Regions from separate parts of the Gordonia sp. NPDC062954 genome, predicted to be linked through region 2. Evidence: predicted binding sites of a transcription regulator. Region 2 holds the regulator's gene; each other region holds the start of a gene.

Region 1 (5,836 bases), on a different contig from region 2:
ATCACCTCGTTGGCCAGTGTGCGACGGATGGCCGAACTCTCCGGCTCGGTGATCCCGGCCGACGTCCAGGAGAGGTTCGCTGCCGCAGCCGGCGACGGCGCAGAGGAGAACCGGGAGGCGGTCCGCGCGGTAGGTATCGATTTCGCGACCGAGATGGCGCAGCGGCTGGTGGCCGAGGGCGTCCCGTGCCTGCATTTCTGCAGCCTCAACTTCGCCAAGGCGACCAGCGAGGTCCTCGAACGGCTGGGCGTGGACACCAGCTCGGCCCTGCCCGCCGCGTCGCACTGAGTGCTGCGCGGACGACCCGTGCGCTCAGCTGCGGGGCCCCGAACCCGTTGAGGCGTCGGTGGCCGTCGGCGGGGCTTCCGTCGGCCGGGCCTCCGTCGATGACGAGGCGCTGCTCGGCCTGCGCTCGCGGTCGCGACGGGGAGTGCGGCGCGGACGTCCGGGCCGCGGGCTGCGGTCACGGTTGGCGAAGGCCAGCCGCACCACCAGGCCGACGACGACCAGACAGAGCAGCGCGATGAACCACGACCAGCTGCTCACGGCGGCAGTTGCCGGATCCGGGTAGGTGGCGTCGGCGCTGAAATCGGCGGGCTTGCCCGCTTCGGGTGTCCAATGGACGGTGCGCTCACCGATCTGTTCGCCGTTGGTCGCGGTCACCGGGCCGCCGAAGACGACGGTCAGGTCCACCAGATCGCGACCCGCGGTCAGGTCACTGAGATCGGCGTTGCCGCGGAATCGGACTACATCGTCGCTGCGCTTGGCGGTGAGGTCCATGCTCATGGCCGAGTCGCCGTACGCGGCCGCGACGATGTCACCGAGCTGACCGAACTGGCCGCTGGTGAGGTCGGTGAACACCGCACGCGTGCCGACGTAGGGGATCTCGTCCTCGGCGCCCTCATCCGCTGCGCCCTCGTCCGCCGAGCCCTCGCCGTCCGGTGCCGCCGATTCCGACTCGGGCACCGTGGAGTAGTCGGTCAGGGTGACCCGCGATGCCATGGACTCGGGAACGTCGAGCTGAGGGGCTCCGCGGGGATTGTCCGGCGAGGTCGCCACCACCACGGTTCCGGAGAATCGGTCACCTACGGTTGTCGAACGTTCGAGACACCCGGCGAGCAGCGGCGTCGCGGCCACCAAGGACAGCAGCAGCAGGATCGCGGACCAGCGGGATGTCGGGCGCACGGTGATCATCGTGCCAGACGACGCCGCGCCGACGTGGCCGACGCTCCCGGCATCGCCCTGCCGGGTCGCGATCAGCGTCGACGCAGGGCGAGGTGTGCCGAGATGCGTCCGCTCGCCCCGGTCACCCCGCCCCCGGGATGGGTCGAGGCGCCGGCGAGCAGGATGCCGTCGGCGCCGGGCACCCGGTGCGTCGACAGATCGGGATGCGGTCGCCAGAAGAACATCTGGTCGATACTCATCTCCACGTGCATGATGTTGCCCCCGACCAGGCCGAGTTCGGTTTCGAGATCCTCCGGTGTCTGGATGTGGGTGTGGCGGATGTGATCGCTGAAACCCGGGGCATATCGATCGAGTTCGGCGGTCACCGCGGCTGCGGCGGCCGGGGCGGCAGATCGCCAGTCGGTGCCGTCGGCGAGGCGACGGGGATGCCATTGGGCCCACACGTTGAGCAGGTGTTCGCCGGGTGGCGCCAGCGTCGGGTCGATGGCCGAATAGCCCATCGCGACCACGGCGGGCCGATCGGGGAGTTCGCCGACGCTCGCGGCCGTATGGGCGCGCCGCAATTGTGCGCGATCGGTCACGAGCAGGCCCAGGGCGGAATGCACCCCGTGCGTCGGTAGGTCCGAGGGCAGGTCGGGGTAGACGGGCAGGGCGTCGGTGCCGAATCGGACGGCCATCCCGATGCCGTCGCCGACCGCGATCTGCGAACGCCAGCGGTTGATGATCGTCGGGTCGTATCCACCCGCGGCCAACAGATCCAATGTGGTGAGCACGTGGCAGGCGGAGATGACGGTCGTGGCGCAGTGACCCCGATCGGCGGTGCCGACCCGCCAGTGGTCGCCGCAGCGGGATATCGCGACCGCAGGCGAGTCGGTGGCCACCTCGCCGCCGTCGTCGGCGATCCGACGCAACAGGGCCTCGGTGAGCGCGCCGCTGCCACCCAGCGCCCGGCCGGGGGGAACATCGTGTTGGAGAGCGGCGAAACCGATCATCGGGGCCGTCCCGGGCGCGTTCATCGGTGGTCCGGACTGGGCGCCGAACCAGGCGAGGGCGGCCTTGAGCGGTTCGGCGACGAACCACCGGTCCAACAGCGCATCACCGGAAGCCATCAGTTCCTGGGTGAGCGACAGCATAGCGCCGGTCCTGCTCGCGATCGGGCCCGAACGCGCGGTCTCGGCGGTACCGGTGAGGCCGGTGAACGCCGTCGCGAATCGGCCGGGAGCGGCGGGCGCGTAGAACGACCGCATGACCGCGCGGGCGCGGGGGCGCCACACGGACACGAACTGTCGGTAGGCCTCGGCGTCCGCGACGCCCACAGCGGCCGCGATGGACGCACAGGTGGCCTCGAGGTCCCGGTGGAAGATGATCGGCGCCGTGGTGGCGGTGCCGGGGGCGAAGGCCCACGGGTCGCAGTCCACGTAGCGCAGTCCGTGGGTGGCCAGGTCCAGCTCGTCGAGGATCGGGGAGTGACGGATCATCAGGTGCGCCGACGACCCCCGGTCGACGCGGTAGCCCGGAAAGCGTTCGACGGTCGACACCGCTCCACCGGCGACCGTGTCGCGTTCGAGAACCAGGACCGAACGGCCCGCCTGGGCCAGATATGCGGCCGCGATCAGCCCGTTGTGGCCCGCTCCGATGACCACGGCGTCGCGTACCGGATGGGTGCGTGGCGCCGCGCGCAGCCCCTGCACCCCGACAACGCGCCCTGTCATCGTGGCCATGCCGATCGGCGGTGGTCGGTCGGGTTGTCGGGGTGCAGGGGCAGCGCGCGACCTAGGAATGCGAACGGCCGCGGGTCGCCGGTGAAGGTGAAGTGCCGCAACACATCGGTGAAGCCGAGGCGACGGTAGAGCGCCCACGCCCGGTTGTCCTCGGCGGGGATCTCCGGTGTCGACAGCAGGACCTTGCTCTCGGAACGGCCGGCCAACAGGCGATCCAGCAGCCATTGACCCAGCCCCTGCCCCTGGACGCTGGGGTGGACGTGCAACTCGGTGAGCTCGAAGTAGTCCTCGGTGATCGCGTCGATGTCGGTGTCGCTGCGCCCGGACTGCCGCAGCCCGATCCGCAACTGCTGGTTCCACCATTGGTCGCGAGCGCCGCGATAGCCGTAGGCGATGCCGACCAGGATCTCGTTGTCGGCGACCGCCACCGGCCGTGCCAGCCGCCGCGTGGCCATCAGCGGGGAGTCGAGCTGGGCCGACGGCACGGTCGCCACCGCCCCCACCGCACGCCACCCAGGGCGACCGATGTGCTCGCGCCACAGCCCGGCACGGTGGACCTCGGTGCCGCGCGGATAGTTCATCGCGGTCACGTAGATGGTCAATGCGGGCTCGAGCCAGGCGTGGGCGTCCTGCCCGGTCAGCTCAACGAGGCGGATCGTCAACGAAGATCTGTCCTCTCGTCGAACTCTCGGTATCCGGGTCGTCGACCGCTTGAAGCTGTCACACCCGCTAGCTATATTGAATATGTCGAACGGGTGTTCGATGAACCAGCCTCCGCAAGCTGTTCTCCGGCCCCGACGACGCTGCGGCGCCGGTCCGATGTGCGAACGAGGGAAGCGTTTGCTGTCGGACCGGCGTTGTACAAAGCAGTTGAACACGGCACCGGCACGAGAAGCGTGCGGGTGACAGCGATAGCAGGCAGTGCCGTGATCGTCTCTACAAGCACGATCACCGGTGATCAGTAGGGGAGGTGAAGATGCCGAATTCGCCCACATCGCGCCATGCGACGCCGGACATCGACCCGATCGTGGTCCGACGCAGCCGCGACCTGTTCGATCGCGCGCTGATCCTTTTCGACAACGCCGACGGGGTCGAGGACTCCGCAGAACGTTTCCGTCAGTACTACTTGACCGCGTTGCGAGCCGCGGGGGCCGTGCTCGAGATCCACGAGCCGTCGATTCGGCCCACTCGGCGTCGGCATTCGCGCAGCGCCTGGAACCGCCTGCCCATCGTGGTGCCCAAGCTCGCGGACCACGCCGAGTACTTCGCCCACCATTCGGGCATCCGCCTCGACATCGAGTCCGGACTCGTCCGTACGGTGGGTGAGACGACCCTCCGGCTCACTCGTCGGCAGGTGCTCGCGCTCCTCGATGATGTCGAGGACTTGCTCATCGCGCACGAACAGGGCAAGTTGTCCGAGCGGGAGACCAGTCCGGATCGGACGGCCTGAGGCGTGGGATTCGACGCAACCACGGGTAATGGTGGTCGGCGGATGATTCTGCTCGTATCATGAGGATTGAAGCCGTACAAGCGGCTCTTGGTGCGTCGATGACGACCGCGGACCTCCAGGGTCTGTGATCGGGGTCGGTGGAGTTGGGATAAAGGAGGGTCGGTGCCTCTTTCGGAGCACGAGCAGCGCATGCTCGAACAGATCGAAAGCGCTCTGTATGCCGAAGACCCGAAGTTCGCGTCGAGCGTCAAGCGTCGTCGTCTCGGAAGGTCCAGTGGTCGGCGTCGTCTGCAGGCGGTGGCGATCTTCGTCATCGGCCTGGTACTCCTCGTCGGCGGTCTCGTCGTCGAGGTCCGTGTCGGTGGGTTCCCCATCATCAGCCTGATCGGCTTCCTCGTGATGTTCGGCGCGGGCCTGATGGCGTTGTGGGGTGGTGACGGCCGCGGCTCCACGGGCAATCAGTCGGCGGGTGGGTCCGCCGCCAAGCAGCCGAAGGCCGGCGGGGCCAAGCGGAAGTTCTCCGAGCGCATGGAGGACCGCTTCAACCGTCGTTTCGAACAGGAGTAGACCACTCCCGAGACCGACTGATCGGTCACACTTGCGCAGAGGCCGCACACCGTAACGGTGTGCGGCCTTCGTCGTGCTCGGCCTTTGTTGCCGGCGTCGGCGTCGGTGGTGACCGGAACCGACCCGCGTGACCGGAACCGACCGGCGACCCGTGTCGTCCCGCGCGGCCCCATGGAGTCCTCCGTCGGATTCCGTCGTCGTCGCCACCATTCCCTACCCGATTCCCCACCTTCCCCCACCCGATTCCCCACCTTCCCCCACCGGCCGTCGAAAGTCGCTTCACCAGCATCTTGAGATGTCGTGAGTATCAGCAGTAACGGCGTTGTCGACCTATACACGCCGAGCGTTCGAACTTCCTGCCACCAAACATCACGGGTTTGAACTGGTCTTTTACGATCGTGTGGGGCAACCGTGGGGTGTTTGGGGTGGAAAGTGGTGGAAAGTGGGGTACTGTGGCATCACTGGGTGAGGCGGACCGGACGTCGAACCCGGTGGGGCAGGAGGTGGCGACATGTCCGTGCGATTTGTCGGCACCTACACGCCCAAGTTGGACGACAAGGGGCGACTGACGTTGCCCGCCAAGTTCCGCGACGCGTTGGCAGGAGGCGTGATGGTCACACGAGGCCAGGACCGCAGCCTGTCGGTGTATCGAGCCGAAGAGTTCGATGCGATCGCCGAGCAGACCATGGCGGCTTCGCGGAACAACCCCGAAGCGCGGGCCTTTCAGCGGTACTTCTTCGCGAGTACCGATGAGCAGCGCCCCGATGGGCAGGGCCGGATCACCCTGTCGGCCGAACACCGGACATACGCGGGCCTGTCGAAGGAATGCGTGGTGATCGGTGGTTTCGACCACCTCGAGATCTGGGATGCACAGGCTTGGCGTGATTACCAGAGTGCACACGAGGAGGACTTC
Region 2 (5,836 bases):
GTGATGATCTGTTCTGACATGGGTTTTCCTTCGTGCGGGTGCTTGTCGGAAGGTGGATTTGCTTCGGTGTCAACGCAAGGGGATCGTCAACCTGCACTGGCGGCCCCGGTGAGGTCGGTGACGGAGACGTTGTCCGGATCGATCTGATCGGGATAGGGCGGTTGAGTGCCGGCCAGAGCGGTGGCCGCAGAGCCGTACGCCACGGCCATCCGGAGCCGTTCGGGTTCTTCGGCACCACTGCATTCGGCGATGAGATAACCGGTGAGGGCAGCGTCGCCGGCGCCGACGGTGCTGCGCGGCACGATGGGCGGTGGGGTCGCGAACCATGCGCCTGTCGAGGTGACCAACAGGGCGCCGGCGGCGCCGAGAGTGGCGAGGATCGCCGCCCCGGTGCGGTGCGCCAGCACGGTGGCGGCGGCGATCAGGGGAGCGTGGTCGCCACGCGCAGATGCCGTCGACAACTCCGCCGGGTCGACACCGGTGGCCTCGGCGAGCTCTTCCTCATTGGGCTTGAGGAGATCGACCGGCCCGGTGACCGCCGCGGCGAGCGGAGCGCCGGAGGTGTCCACCGCCACCCGGCAACCCGTATCGGCAAGTGCGTCGACGACCGTGCGGTACCAGTTGTGCGGCAGCCCCGGCGGCAGCGAGCCGCACAACGCCACCCAGCGGGCATCGTTGGCATTGGCGAGGACCAGCTCGGTCAGTTCGGCGGCCGACGCGTCGTCGAGCACGAAACCGGGTGCGTTGACCTTCGTGGTGGTGCCGTCGGGGTCGACGATGGTGACGTTGGACCGGACCTCACCGTCGATCGCGAGTGTCAGGTAGGGCAACGCGACCGAGTCGAGCGCCGCGAGCAGCGGGTCACCGGCGCGCGCCGGGAGCAGTGCCCGCGTTCCGATACCCGCAGCGGATGCCACCCGGGCGACGTTGACGCCCTTGCCGCCCGGTTCGGTGCGGACGTTGCTCGCACGCTGGACCGCGCCATGGCTCAACGGCGCGGTCAGTTCCAGCGTCCGGTCCAGACTCGGATTTGCTGTCACGGTCACGATCGCCGGCGAACGGCCGGGGTCGACCCGGCCGGCGGCCGAAGCCGGGTGGGGGTCTGTCATGGATTCCCTCTCCGTGGTGTGGTCGGTGATCACGCGATCACCGTCTCGATGCCGTGGTCGGCGAGTGCCCCCGCGAAGTCGGGGTCGATACCGGTGTCGGTGATCAGTACGTCGATGTCGGCGAGCGCGGCGAAGGACGTGAGATCTTCATGGCCCGCCTTCGACGAGTCCGCCAGAACGACGACGCGGTGGGCGGAACGGACGATCGCCGACTTGATCGCTGCCTCGTCCGGATCCGGGGTGGACAGACCGTGGGCGATGCTGATGCCGTTGGTGCCGACGAAGGCCGTGGTGATGCGCAGCCGTTCGAGTGCGGCGACGGTGTCGGCGCCGACCATCGCCTGGGTGAGTCCGCGGACTCGGCCGCCGAGCACATGCAGGGTCTCGGCGCCCTGTGCGGCCAGGGCGCCGGCGATGGGAATGCTGTGGGTCATCAACGTCAGTCGGCGGTCACGGGGGAGTGCGAGGGCGGCCTGGTAGGTGGTGGTGCCGGCGTCGATGAACACCGACCCGCCGTCGGGTGGGAGGAAGCGCGACGCGGCCGCACCGATCGCGAGCTTCTGGTCGGTGTGCGACATCAGGCGTTCGTCGATGCCCTGTTCGCCGACGACCGGCGTCGCGCCGGGACGTACGGCGCCACCATGGACGCGCTGGAGGTGTCCGTTGCGTTCCAGCACAGCGAGATCGCGGCGGACGGTCTCGCTCGTCACGTCGAACAACGAGGCCAAAGCGGTGACCGAGGCGCGGCCGTTGACCCGTACCTGGTTGGCGATCGCCTGCTGACGTTCTTCCGCGTACACGATGTCCTCGTCTGTTGATTTGATTGGCTTTGGATGTGGGTATATCTGTGTTTACGCCTGTTTATGTTGACAAGTCAAGGTTTTCTTGTAACTTGGATCACAACGGTGACCAGTGGATCGTGGCGGCACACCGTGGCCCAGCCCGTCGGACAAGTGAGGATCTCGGTGGAGCACACACACGTACTGAACGGAACGCCGGTCGTCGGCGGACACGCCTACGGGCCCGCGATCTGGCCGGGTGAGCGTCCGGTGTATGACCCGGCCGTCGCCGCCCCAGTCCTCGAGGACGAACGCGACGTGGAGATCAAGCGGTTCACCGACGCGGCGGCCGCGGTCGCGGGGAGGCTGCGGGAGCGGGCATCACACGCCTCGGGTGCCGCGGCGGAGGTGTTGTCGGCGACGGCGGGTCTCGCCGAGGACCGCGGGTGGACCGGCGCGGCCTCGAAACTCATCACGACAGGGACGCCAGCGCCGGCGGCAGCGGTCGCCGCGACCGACCAGTTCGCGGAGATGTTCACCAAGCTCGGCGGCCTCATGGCCGAGCGCGTCACGGATCTCAACGATGTCCGGGACCGCGTGGTCGCCGAACTACTGGGAGTCCCCGAACCCGGGGTTCCGGAACCCGCCGAACCGTCTGTGCTGTTGGCCGACGATCTTGCTCCGGCCGACACGGCGGGACTGGACCCGACAAAGGTCACCGCGCTGGTCACACGGCTGGGCGGCCCGACCAGTCACACCGCGATCATCGCGCGACAACTCGGGATTCCGTGTGTGGTGGCGGTATCCGGCCTCGGTGAGGTGGCCGCCGGGACGACGGTGCTGGTCGACGGTACCGCGGGCACCCTGGAGGTCGAGCCGGATCCCGACGACGCCGCCGCGCGCGTGGCCGAGAGCCGGCGGATGGCGGAATTGGTGGCGGCCTGGGCCGGACCGGGAGTGACCGCCGACGGGCGACCGATCGCGGTCCTCGCCAATGTCGCCGATGGCACGTCGGCCCGGTCGGCGACCTCCCACCCGGTAGAGGGTGTCGGCCTGTTCCGTACGGAGTTGGCGTTTCTCGACCGCGCGGACGAGCCCTCGGTGGAGGAGCAGACGCGGCTCTATCGCGAGGTGCTCGACGCCTTCGAGGGGCGCAAGGTGGTGATCCGGACCCTCGATGCGGGCTCCGACAAGCCGCTGAAGTTCGTCACGCAGATCGAGGAGACCAATCCGGCACTCGGCGTGCGTGGCAACCGGATCGTCGATGCTCATCCGGGCATCCGGGCGGCCCAGCTCGACGCGATCGCGGCAGCCGCCGACGGACATCAACCGACGCCGTGGGTGATGGCGCCGATGATCGCCTCGGCGACCGAGGCCGCGGAGTTCGCCGGGGAGGTACGCCGACGCGGACTGATCGCCGGTGTGATGATCGAGGTGCCGGCGGCAGCGATCCTCGCCGAATCGATCCTGGCGGAGGTCGACTTCGTGTCGATCGGAACCAACGACCTGACCCAGTACACGATGGCCGCCGACCGGATGTCGGCGGAGCTCGCCGCTCTCACCGATCCCTGGCAGCCCGCGGTGCTCACCCTTATCGCCGGCGTGGCGCGTGCCGGTCAGGCCGCCGACAAACCCGTCGGGGTCTGCGGCGAGGCGGCAGCCGATCCGTTGCTCGCGTGTGTGCTGGTCGGACTCGGGGTCACGTCCCTGTCGACTGCGCCCGCGGCCTCGGCCGCGGTCGGCGCCAGGCTTGCGGAGGTGACCGTCGAGCAATGTCGTGCGGCCGCCGAGGCTGCCCTGGCGACGGCCGAACCCGCCGCGGCGCGTGCTGCTGCGACTGCGGTGCTGGCCGGCGCAGTGGTCGGCTGAGCGGCCGGCCCGCTCGGGTTCAGACCCGGCGCATCACGGTGACGACCTTGCCGAGAATGGCGGCGTCATCGCCCGAGATCGGGTCGAACAGATCGTTGTGCGGCATCAGCCAGACGTGGCCGTCCTTGCGCTTGAAGGTCTTGACCGTGGCCTCGCCGTCGATCATCGCTGCCACGATGTCGCCGTTGTCGGCGACACTCTGCTGGCGTACGACCACCCAGTCGCCGTCGCATATCGCCGCGTCGATCATCGACTCGCCGACCACGCGGAGCAGGAACAGTGAGCCCTCACCGACGAGTTCGCGGGGCAGCGGGAACACGTCCTCGACGGCTTCCTCGGCGAGAATGGGTCCACCCGCGGCGATCCGGCCGAGGACCGGTACGAACGTCGGGGTGGGCAACTGCGCGCCATCGCCCGATGCGGCCGTACCGCCCGGTGGGATGTGCTGGTCGCCGTCTTGGATGTTGACCGCGCGTGGGCGGTTGTGGTCGCGCTTGAGTAGACCTTTGCGTTCCAGGGTCCGCAGCTGGTGGGCCACCGACGACGTCGAGGTGAGGCCGACGGCATCGCCGATCTCCCGGATGCTCGGCGGATATCCGCGCTCGCGGACCGAGGCGCGGATGTACTCGAGGACGCCTCGCTGACGAGGGGTCAGGCTAGCCTCGACGACTTCCGGATCGGCGACCGCGCTATCCGATGCCTCCGTATCGGCTCCGGTCGGCGCCTGCGCCTCGGGTTTCGGCTTGCTGCTGATCCCGCGGGACGCGCCGCGCCGCCCGCCGGCTTTGTCGCTCATCGGTCGAGTCCTTCCTGTCGCCGAAACCGGCAGTGGCCGATTACGGGTTGCCGGTCTGGATCGAAAAACTGCTGGTCTGTTCGGGGAGACTGCTCGGCTGGTTCGGAGCTGCTGTTCAGGGCCCATCCACGCACGTCACCATGTCGCCGACAGTAGCCGAACATTTTGACATGTTCAAACATGTGTTCGACGTGTGTCGAGACATTGTCGGACCCACGTGCTACAAATCGAACATGCGTTCTCTCGAACACATGAGCGACGTGCGTTCGAGAGGCGCCCGAGGTTCGATCCGACTCGTTCCCAGGAGGACACGATGAGCACAGCGACCCTTCATCGGCAGACGCAGTACGCACCGGCTGCGTCCCCGATGCACCCGGCATCCGGGCGCCCTGCAGACGTCCCGACGCGCGACAGAGTCCCGGCCGGGCATGTCTCCCGACCGCGGCGGCGGGGGCGATATGACTCCACTGGGCCCACGAGGCGTCGACCGGGCGGGTCCGGTGCCCCCGCGGCACGGGTGTCGGGGACGAGTTGTGCGTCGCCGGGAGTCGACCGTAGGTTCGTGCGTCGACGCGCGACGGTCGCAGCCGTGGTGCTCGGTGGGGCGCTCGCGGTGCTGGTGTGGGCGGTCGCCATCGTCGGCTCCAACTATGCCGCGTCGGTGCAACCGAGCCCTACCGGGACCGAGGTGGTCCACGTGCGGCAGGGTGATTCGTTGAGCTCCATCGCCGATCGCATCGCGCCGGATGTGCCACGCCAGGCCGTCATCGAGCAGATCGTCGAACGCAACAAACTCGCCGGCTCCGGCCTGCGGGTGGGGCAGGCTTTGATCGCACCCGCATACAGCTGAGGGCCTGACGGTATCCTCGATGGCACAGGGTCCGGCCGGGAACCGGCACGGCGTGACGGGTGACCGGTACGCCGGTGTGTCCAGAGACGTGCGTGAGGACGACATGCGCTGCCCGTTTTGCAAGAACGAAGACACCAAGGTCATCGACTCGCGTGTCGCCGACGAGGGGCAGGCGATCCGACGGCGCCGTTCGTGTGCGGAGTGCGGTCGCCGATTCTCCACCGTCGAGAGTGCCGTGCTGTCGGTCGCCAAACGCAACGGGGTCACCGAGCCGTTCAGTCGGGAGAAGGTGATGCGCGGGGTTCGTCGGGCCTGCCAGGGCCGAGACGTCGCCGAGGACGCGCTCGCCAAGTTGGCCCAGCAGGTCGAGGATGCGGTCCGCGCATCGGGATCGGCCGAGATTCCCAGCAATGAGGTGGGGTTGGCGATCCTC
Region 3 (5,836 bases), on a different contig from region 2:
ACGACGCTGACTGCCGGTGTGGCCGAATTCCTGGCCGGCGAGTTCGGGCAGCGTGTTCTGCTGGTGGATCTCGACGCGCAGACGAACCTCACCACCATGATGATCGGACAGGACCAGTGGCTGCAATGCAACAAGCGGGGACACACACTGGCGACGCTGTTCGCGGACGCACTCGACGACACCAGGCGTTTCGATCTCGACACGACGCTTCAGCGCGATGTGTCACCCGTCGAGTCGGTGCGGGGTGTGGACCTGTTGCCGGCCTCCCTCGACTTCATCGAGTTGCAGGAGGAACTGAGTGCACGCCGTGTGGCCGCCGACGACCACGCCGCGCTGATCGACGTGCTGCGTCGCGCGGTTGCCGCGATCGCCGACAATTACGACTTCATCCTCATCGACTGCCCGCCGAATGTCGGTCCGTTCAGTCTCAACGGTCTCTCGCTGGCCGATGCCTATGTGATTCCGACGATCCCGGACGTGTTGTCGACGTACGCGATCGGTCATGTTCAGCGTCAGGTCGCCGACTTCGGAAGGGAAATCGGCCGTGAGATCACCGAATTGGGTGTGGTGGTGACCAAGTTCCGCGCTGCGGCGACACTTCACCAGGACACGGTCTTACGGCTCCGTCGGGACCCGTCGATACAGAACGTACTGCCCGCGTACCTCCACGAGGCCAACGTGATCGGTGCCGCAGCGGAGTACCGGCCGTACGTGAACCTGCGCGCCAAGTACGGCCATCACGGGCACTTCGAGCAGTTCCGGGGCGTGACACAGGCACTGATGATCGAAGCAGCCGCGAAGGTTTCGTCCACCGCGTAGCGTCGAGTCGGGTGTGCGACCGAACGCGGTCTGGTCCAGCTGCCGCCGCGTACCGACCAGGTGGAGGAATGATGCTCGGACTCGGAATCATCGGATGGATCATCGTGGGCGGCCTTGCCGGGTGGATCGCCAGCATGATCATGAAGACCAACGCTCAGATGGGCATTCTGCTCAACATCGTGGTGGGCATCGTCGGTGGCCTGCTCGGAGGGTTCATCCTCGCCCTGTTCGGCGTCGATGTGGAGGGCGGCGGACTGATCTTCAGTTTCGTGACCTGTCTCGCCGGGGCCTGCCTGCTGCTGTGGATTGTCGGCCTCGTGCGTGGTCGATCGAAGGTGTGACCACCCTGCGGTCAGTGACCGCCCCGCGGCCAGTGGCGCTGGTGTACAGGCGGTGCGCGAGGCAGGCCTTCATGACCGAGATGGGTTGGGGGATCATCTCGGTGAGTTCGAATGAGTTGAGACGCTGCGGCGGCGCCTGTGCTGGTGGTGGGTGGATGCGGGCGCGTGCTTGTTCGAGGGTCGGGTTCGCTGTTGCGTCGCCACCACACGCGGCCGGCGTCGGGGCCGTCGGTGTAGACCCCGGCGGTGAACTGGCCCGGGTTTTTGCCGACCATCCGGTGTGGGGGCCACAGGCGGGGGCGAGGTCGACGATGTCGGTGTTGCCGCCGTCGGCGAAGTCACGCACGGCGTGATGCATCTCCGCGTGGGCGGCGGGCTGATCGCAGTCGGGTGCTGAGCACACGTGCCCGTCGGGGCGGGCGAAAGACACCAACCGTTGCGCGCGGGTGGCGAGTCGGGGTCGTCGGGATTGTTGAGGCCGGGTGTAACCCATACCGCCCACAACGTTTCGATCAGGGCGCGGGTTTCCGGGTCGAGGTGACCGGTCAGTTTTGACATTTGCTGGGCGTCTTGCCGGTTGACCCACACGTTACGACGCCGTTTACGGTCACTGTCGTCGGTCAACTCGGCGTCGGGGTCGAGGTTGTCGAGTAGCCGATGCCCGAGTTCACCGATCTCGGCGGGCGTGTGCTCACACGCCAACCCGGCCAGGGTGGCCTCGGCGGCCACCTTCTTGTCATGCGGCAACCGATCCACCACCGCATCCAGCTCGGCGAGCAGACCCGGCACCTGCGACAACGACCCCGCCGACACCGACCCAGAAGGTACCGAATCATGGGGCACCGAATCAGGCGGCGCAGAGTCGGTGGGCGCAGACTTGGTGGGCGCGGCATCGGTTGCATCACACTCGTCAAACTCGGCCATACTCACCCCCGACTGACCGTCCCGAACGTATGTTCGAGAATACCGCCACCAGTCGAACCTGCAACCCTTCGTCGCGTCCGGTCGGTACGTTGGTGGGGTAGGGACCGCAACGAGAGGAGTGTTCATGACACGCGTCGCGATCATCGGGGGTCACGGCAAGATCGCTCTGCGCTTGGCGAAGATCCTGTCCGACCGGGGCGATGAAGTGACCTCGCTGATCCGCAACCCGGCCCATCGCGACGATGTGGAGGCCGCCGGTGCCACGCCGGTCGTTGCCGATGTGGAGAATCTCGATGTCGCCGGGATTGCTTCGGTACTCACCGACCAGGACGCGGTGGTCTTCTCCGCCGGCGCGGGCGGTGGCGACCCGAACCGGACCTACGCCGTCGACCGCGACGCCGCGATCCGCTCGATGGACGCCGCTGCCACCGCGGGCGCGAACCGCTATGTAATGGTGTCCTATTTCGGAGCCGGGCCCGACCATGGTGTGCCGGAGGACAATTCGTTCTATCCCTACGCGGAGGCGAAAGCTGCCGCCGACGAACATCTGACGGCATCCGATCTGCAGTGGACCGTTCTCGGACCCAGCCGGCTCACCGACCAACCCGGTACCGGCCGGATCACGGTCGGCGGGGACCGGGTGGCCGGCGACGAGGTGAGCCGTGACAACGTCGCGCAGGTCGCCGCGGCCGTACTCGCCGTCCCCGCGACGGTGGGTAAGCGCATCGAGTTCAACGACGGCGACACCCCCATCGCAGACGCGGTGTCGTGAGATCTCACCGGTCATCGCCGACAATCGGACCATGACCGATACACACGCCACGTCGTTCCTGTCCGATGTCGTGGCGATCGTCGGGGACGCGCATGTGTTGACCGACACCGATGCGATGGCCGGCCATCTGACCGATTGGACCGGACGTTGGACCGGGACGGCGGACGCGGTGATCCGCCCGCGTACCACCGATGAGGTGGCTGCGGTGGTCTCTGCGTGTGCCGCCCACGGCGTGGCCATCTGCGTGCAGGGTGGCAACACCGGGCTGGTCGGCGGGTCGGTGCCGCCTACCGAGCCCGCGTCCCGGGGCCTGCTGGTGGTGATGAGCACTGCCCGTATGACCGACATTGATGAGGTCGACACCCGCGGTCGCTGCGTCGGTGTCCAGGCGGGTGCGACGATCGATCAGATCGACTCCCGCGCCGCAGAGCACGGCCTACGCTTCCCGGTGGATCTGGCGTCGCGAGAGTCGGCCACCGCGGGTGGGGTGGTCGGGACCAACGCCGGCGGGGTGCGGATGATCCGGCACGGCAACACCCGTCGCCAGGTACTCGGCATCGAGGCCGTACGCGCCGACGGTCAGGTGTTGCGCAGGTGGACATCGCTCGTCAAGGACAACGTCGGCTACGACATCCCCGGATTGCTAGCCGGGAGCGAGGGCACCCTCGCCATCGTGACCCGGGTCCTTTTCCGGCTGGTGGCCCCGCCTGCCTCGACGATCGTGACGGTGGCCGCGGTGCGCCACGTAGAGGATTCGTTCGCCCTCATCGACACCATGACCGAGCGAGGACTGACCGTCGAGGCGGCCGAGATCATGACCGATGCGGGGATTGAACTGGTGCATCAGCACGGCGTGCGCCGGCCGGTGGCCGCGCACGCGCCCTTCTACACCCTGGTGGAAGTGTCGGGCACCGGTGATGTGGAGGCCGCGGTGATCGACGTTCTCGACGATGCTGACGTCGTCGACGCCGTGCTCGAACCCGGCCCGGCCCGCGATCTCTGGGCGGCGCGTGAGCGGCACACCGAGACGATCTCGCGGTCGTCCACCACGCCGGTGGTGAAACTCGATGTGTCCGTGCCGATTCGGGCGCTTCCGGAGGCGCTTGCCGAACTGGCCGCCGTGGCCGACCTCGTCGAGCACCCGTGCCGGTCGATCCTGTTCGGGCATGTCGGGGACGGCAACATCCACGTCAACCTGCTCGATGTGCCCGAACACAACGCCGAGGAACTGACGGGGCGAGTCTTCGGGATCGTCGCCGCCAACGGCGGCAGCATCAGCGCCGAGCACGGTATCGGCCGGGCAAAGGTGGCGTGGACGCACCTGGGGCGTAGTGACGTCGATCTCGCCACGATGCGTGCGATCAAGGGTGCCTGGGACCCCGACGGCCGGTTGAACCCGGGCGTGCTGTTCGGCTGACGCGCGCGAACGACCGAATCCTGAGACGATTCATCTCGTGACGACCGACGATGGGGCGCGCGAGGACCTGGTGGAGCTGGCCCGACGCTGTGGCGTCGCCGATCGGTATGTGGGCTGGGATCAACTCGACCATCACGTGAGTTCGGATACGATCGTGGCGGTGCTCGCCTCGCTGGGCGTGGCCGCCGATGGCTCCGAGGAGATCGCCGCGGCCCACGCGCACCTCGACGATGCGCCGTGGCGGGAGATGTTGCCGCCGGTGACGGTGGCCGTCGAAGGCGCCCGGACCCGGTTCATCGCCCATGTGCCGCACTGGGATCCGCTTCATGTCTGGATCGTCACCGAGGACGGACGCACCGAGCAGCCCGCACAGGTCGACGAGTGGGTCGAACCGCGCGAGGTCGACGGGGTACTCATCGGTCGGGCGACCTTCGAGGTCCCCGCGAATATCGAACCGGGCTATCACCGGGTGCATGCCCTCGATCCGGCCACCGAACAGACCGTGGATCGGCCGCTGATCGTGACGCCTCGGCGGCTGTCGACCGCTGATGGCCTGCTAGACGGTCGGCGTTGGGGCGTGGCCGTCCAGCTGTATTCGGTCCGCTCGTCGAGGTCGTGGGGAGTCGGCGATTTCGCCGACCTCGCGGGCATCTGCGAGGCCGCGGCCAGTAGTCATGGGGCAGATTTCGTCCAGGTCAACCCGCTGCACGCGGCGCAACCGACCGCACCCATCGAACAGTCCCCGTACCTGCCGGTGACCCGGCGGTTCGTCAATCCCCTCTACATCCGGGTCGGCGACATCCCCGAGGTCGCGAGACTGGACAAACGGGCACGTAAACACCTCAAGACGCTGGAGCGAGCCTTTTTCGACGAGAACCTCGCCACCGACAAGATCAAGCGCAACAAATCGTTCCGGGCCAAGATGAGCGCGTTGGAGATGATCCACGACCAGCCGCGATCAGACGAGCGGGACTTTGCCTACCGATCGTTTCGGCGGCGTGAGGGCAAGGGGCTGCGCCGCTTCGCCACCTGGTGTGCGCTGGCCGAGCATTTCGGCTCCGACAGCCCCAAGTGGACGACGCGCTTGCGGGACAAGGACTTCGTCAAGCGTAAGCGCCGAGAGCTGGCCGACCGCGTCGACTTCTACATGTGGCTGCAATGGATCTGCGATCAGCAACTCGCCGATGCACAGCATGCCGCTCTGTCGGCGGGCATGCGGATCGGGATCATCGCCGACCTCGCGGTCGGGGTGGCTCGGCACAGTGCCGATGTGTGGATGCTCGGCGATGTGCTCGCCCGTGGCGCGACTGTCGGGGCGCCGCCCGACGGTTTCAATCAGCAGGGACAGAACTGGGACCAGCCTCCGTGGGACCCGCGCCGCCTGGCCGAGGCCGGATACGAGCCGTATCGCGACATGCTGCGTACGGTCCTGCGGCATGCGGGCGGTCTGCGGGTCGACCACATCCTGGGGTTGTTCCGGCTCTGGTGGATTCCCGACGGCAAGAGCCCGGCAGCGGGCACCTATGTCCATTACGACCACGACGCGCTGATCGGCATACTGGC

Evidence for each region. The regulator LexA, encoded in region 2, represses DNA repair genes until DNA is damaged. The targets are predictions, from matches to a motif close to CGAACANNTGTTCG.
Region 1: the regulator LexA is predicted to act here: its motif matches at 3,655-3,668, upstream of ACIGKQ_RS00845 (SAV_6107 family HEPN domain-containing protein).
Region 3: the regulator LexA is predicted to act here: its motif matches at 2,107-2,120, upstream of ACIGKQ_RS07275 (DUF222 domain-containing protein).

The regions. Positions count from the first base shown of each region.
Region 1 is NZ_JBITWL010000001.1:188,239-194,074, reverse strand. It holds gene metF (methylenetetrahydrofolate reductase [NAD(P)H]) at 1-288, shown strand, start outside; gene ACIGKQ_RS00860 (LppM family (lipo)protein) at 313-1,194, opposite strand; gene ACIGKQ_RS00855 (NAD(P)/FAD-dependent oxidoreductase) at 1,257-2,897, opposite strand; gene ACIGKQ_RS00850 (N-acetyltransferase) at 2,894-3,568, opposite strand; gene ACIGKQ_RS00845 (SAV_6107 family HEPN domain-containing protein) at 3,883-4,356, shown strand; gene ACIGKQ_RS00840 (DUF3040 domain-containing protein) at 4,519-4,923, shown strand; gene mraZ (division/cell wall cluster transcriptional repressor MraZ) at 5,435-5,836, shown strand, end outside.
Region 2 is NZ_JBITWL010000003.1:212,413-218,248, forward strand. It holds gene ACIGKQ_RS05115 (fructose-specific PTS transporter subunit EIIC) at 1-20, opposite strand, end outside; gene ACIGKQ_RS05120 (1-phosphofructokinase family hexose kinase) at 87-1,109, opposite strand; gene ACIGKQ_RS05125 (DeoR/GlpR family DNA-binding transcription regulator) at 1,139-1,909, opposite strand; gene ACIGKQ_RS05130 (phosphoenolpyruvate--protein phosphotransferase) at 2,075-3,757, shown strand; gene lexA (transcriptional repressor LexA) at 3,777-4,553, opposite strand; gene ACIGKQ_RS05140 (LysM peptidoglycan-binding domain-containing protein) at 5,116-5,403, shown strand; gene nrdR (transcriptional regulator NrdR) at 5,507-5,836, shown strand, end outside.
Region 3 is NZ_JBITWL010000005.1:102,838-108,673, reverse strand. It holds gene ACIGKQ_RS07285 (ParA family protein) at 1-819, shown strand, start outside; gene ACIGKQ_RS07280 (GlsB/YeaQ/YmgE family stress response membrane protein) at 891-1,160, shown strand; gene ACIGKQ_RS07275 (DUF222 domain-containing protein) at 1,254-2,084, opposite strand; gene ACIGKQ_RS07270 (SDR family oxidoreductase) at 2,209-2,856, shown strand; gene ACIGKQ_RS07265 (FAD-binding oxidoreductase) at 2,888-4,273, shown strand; gene malQ (4-alpha-glucanotransferase) at 4,311-5,836, shown strand, end outside.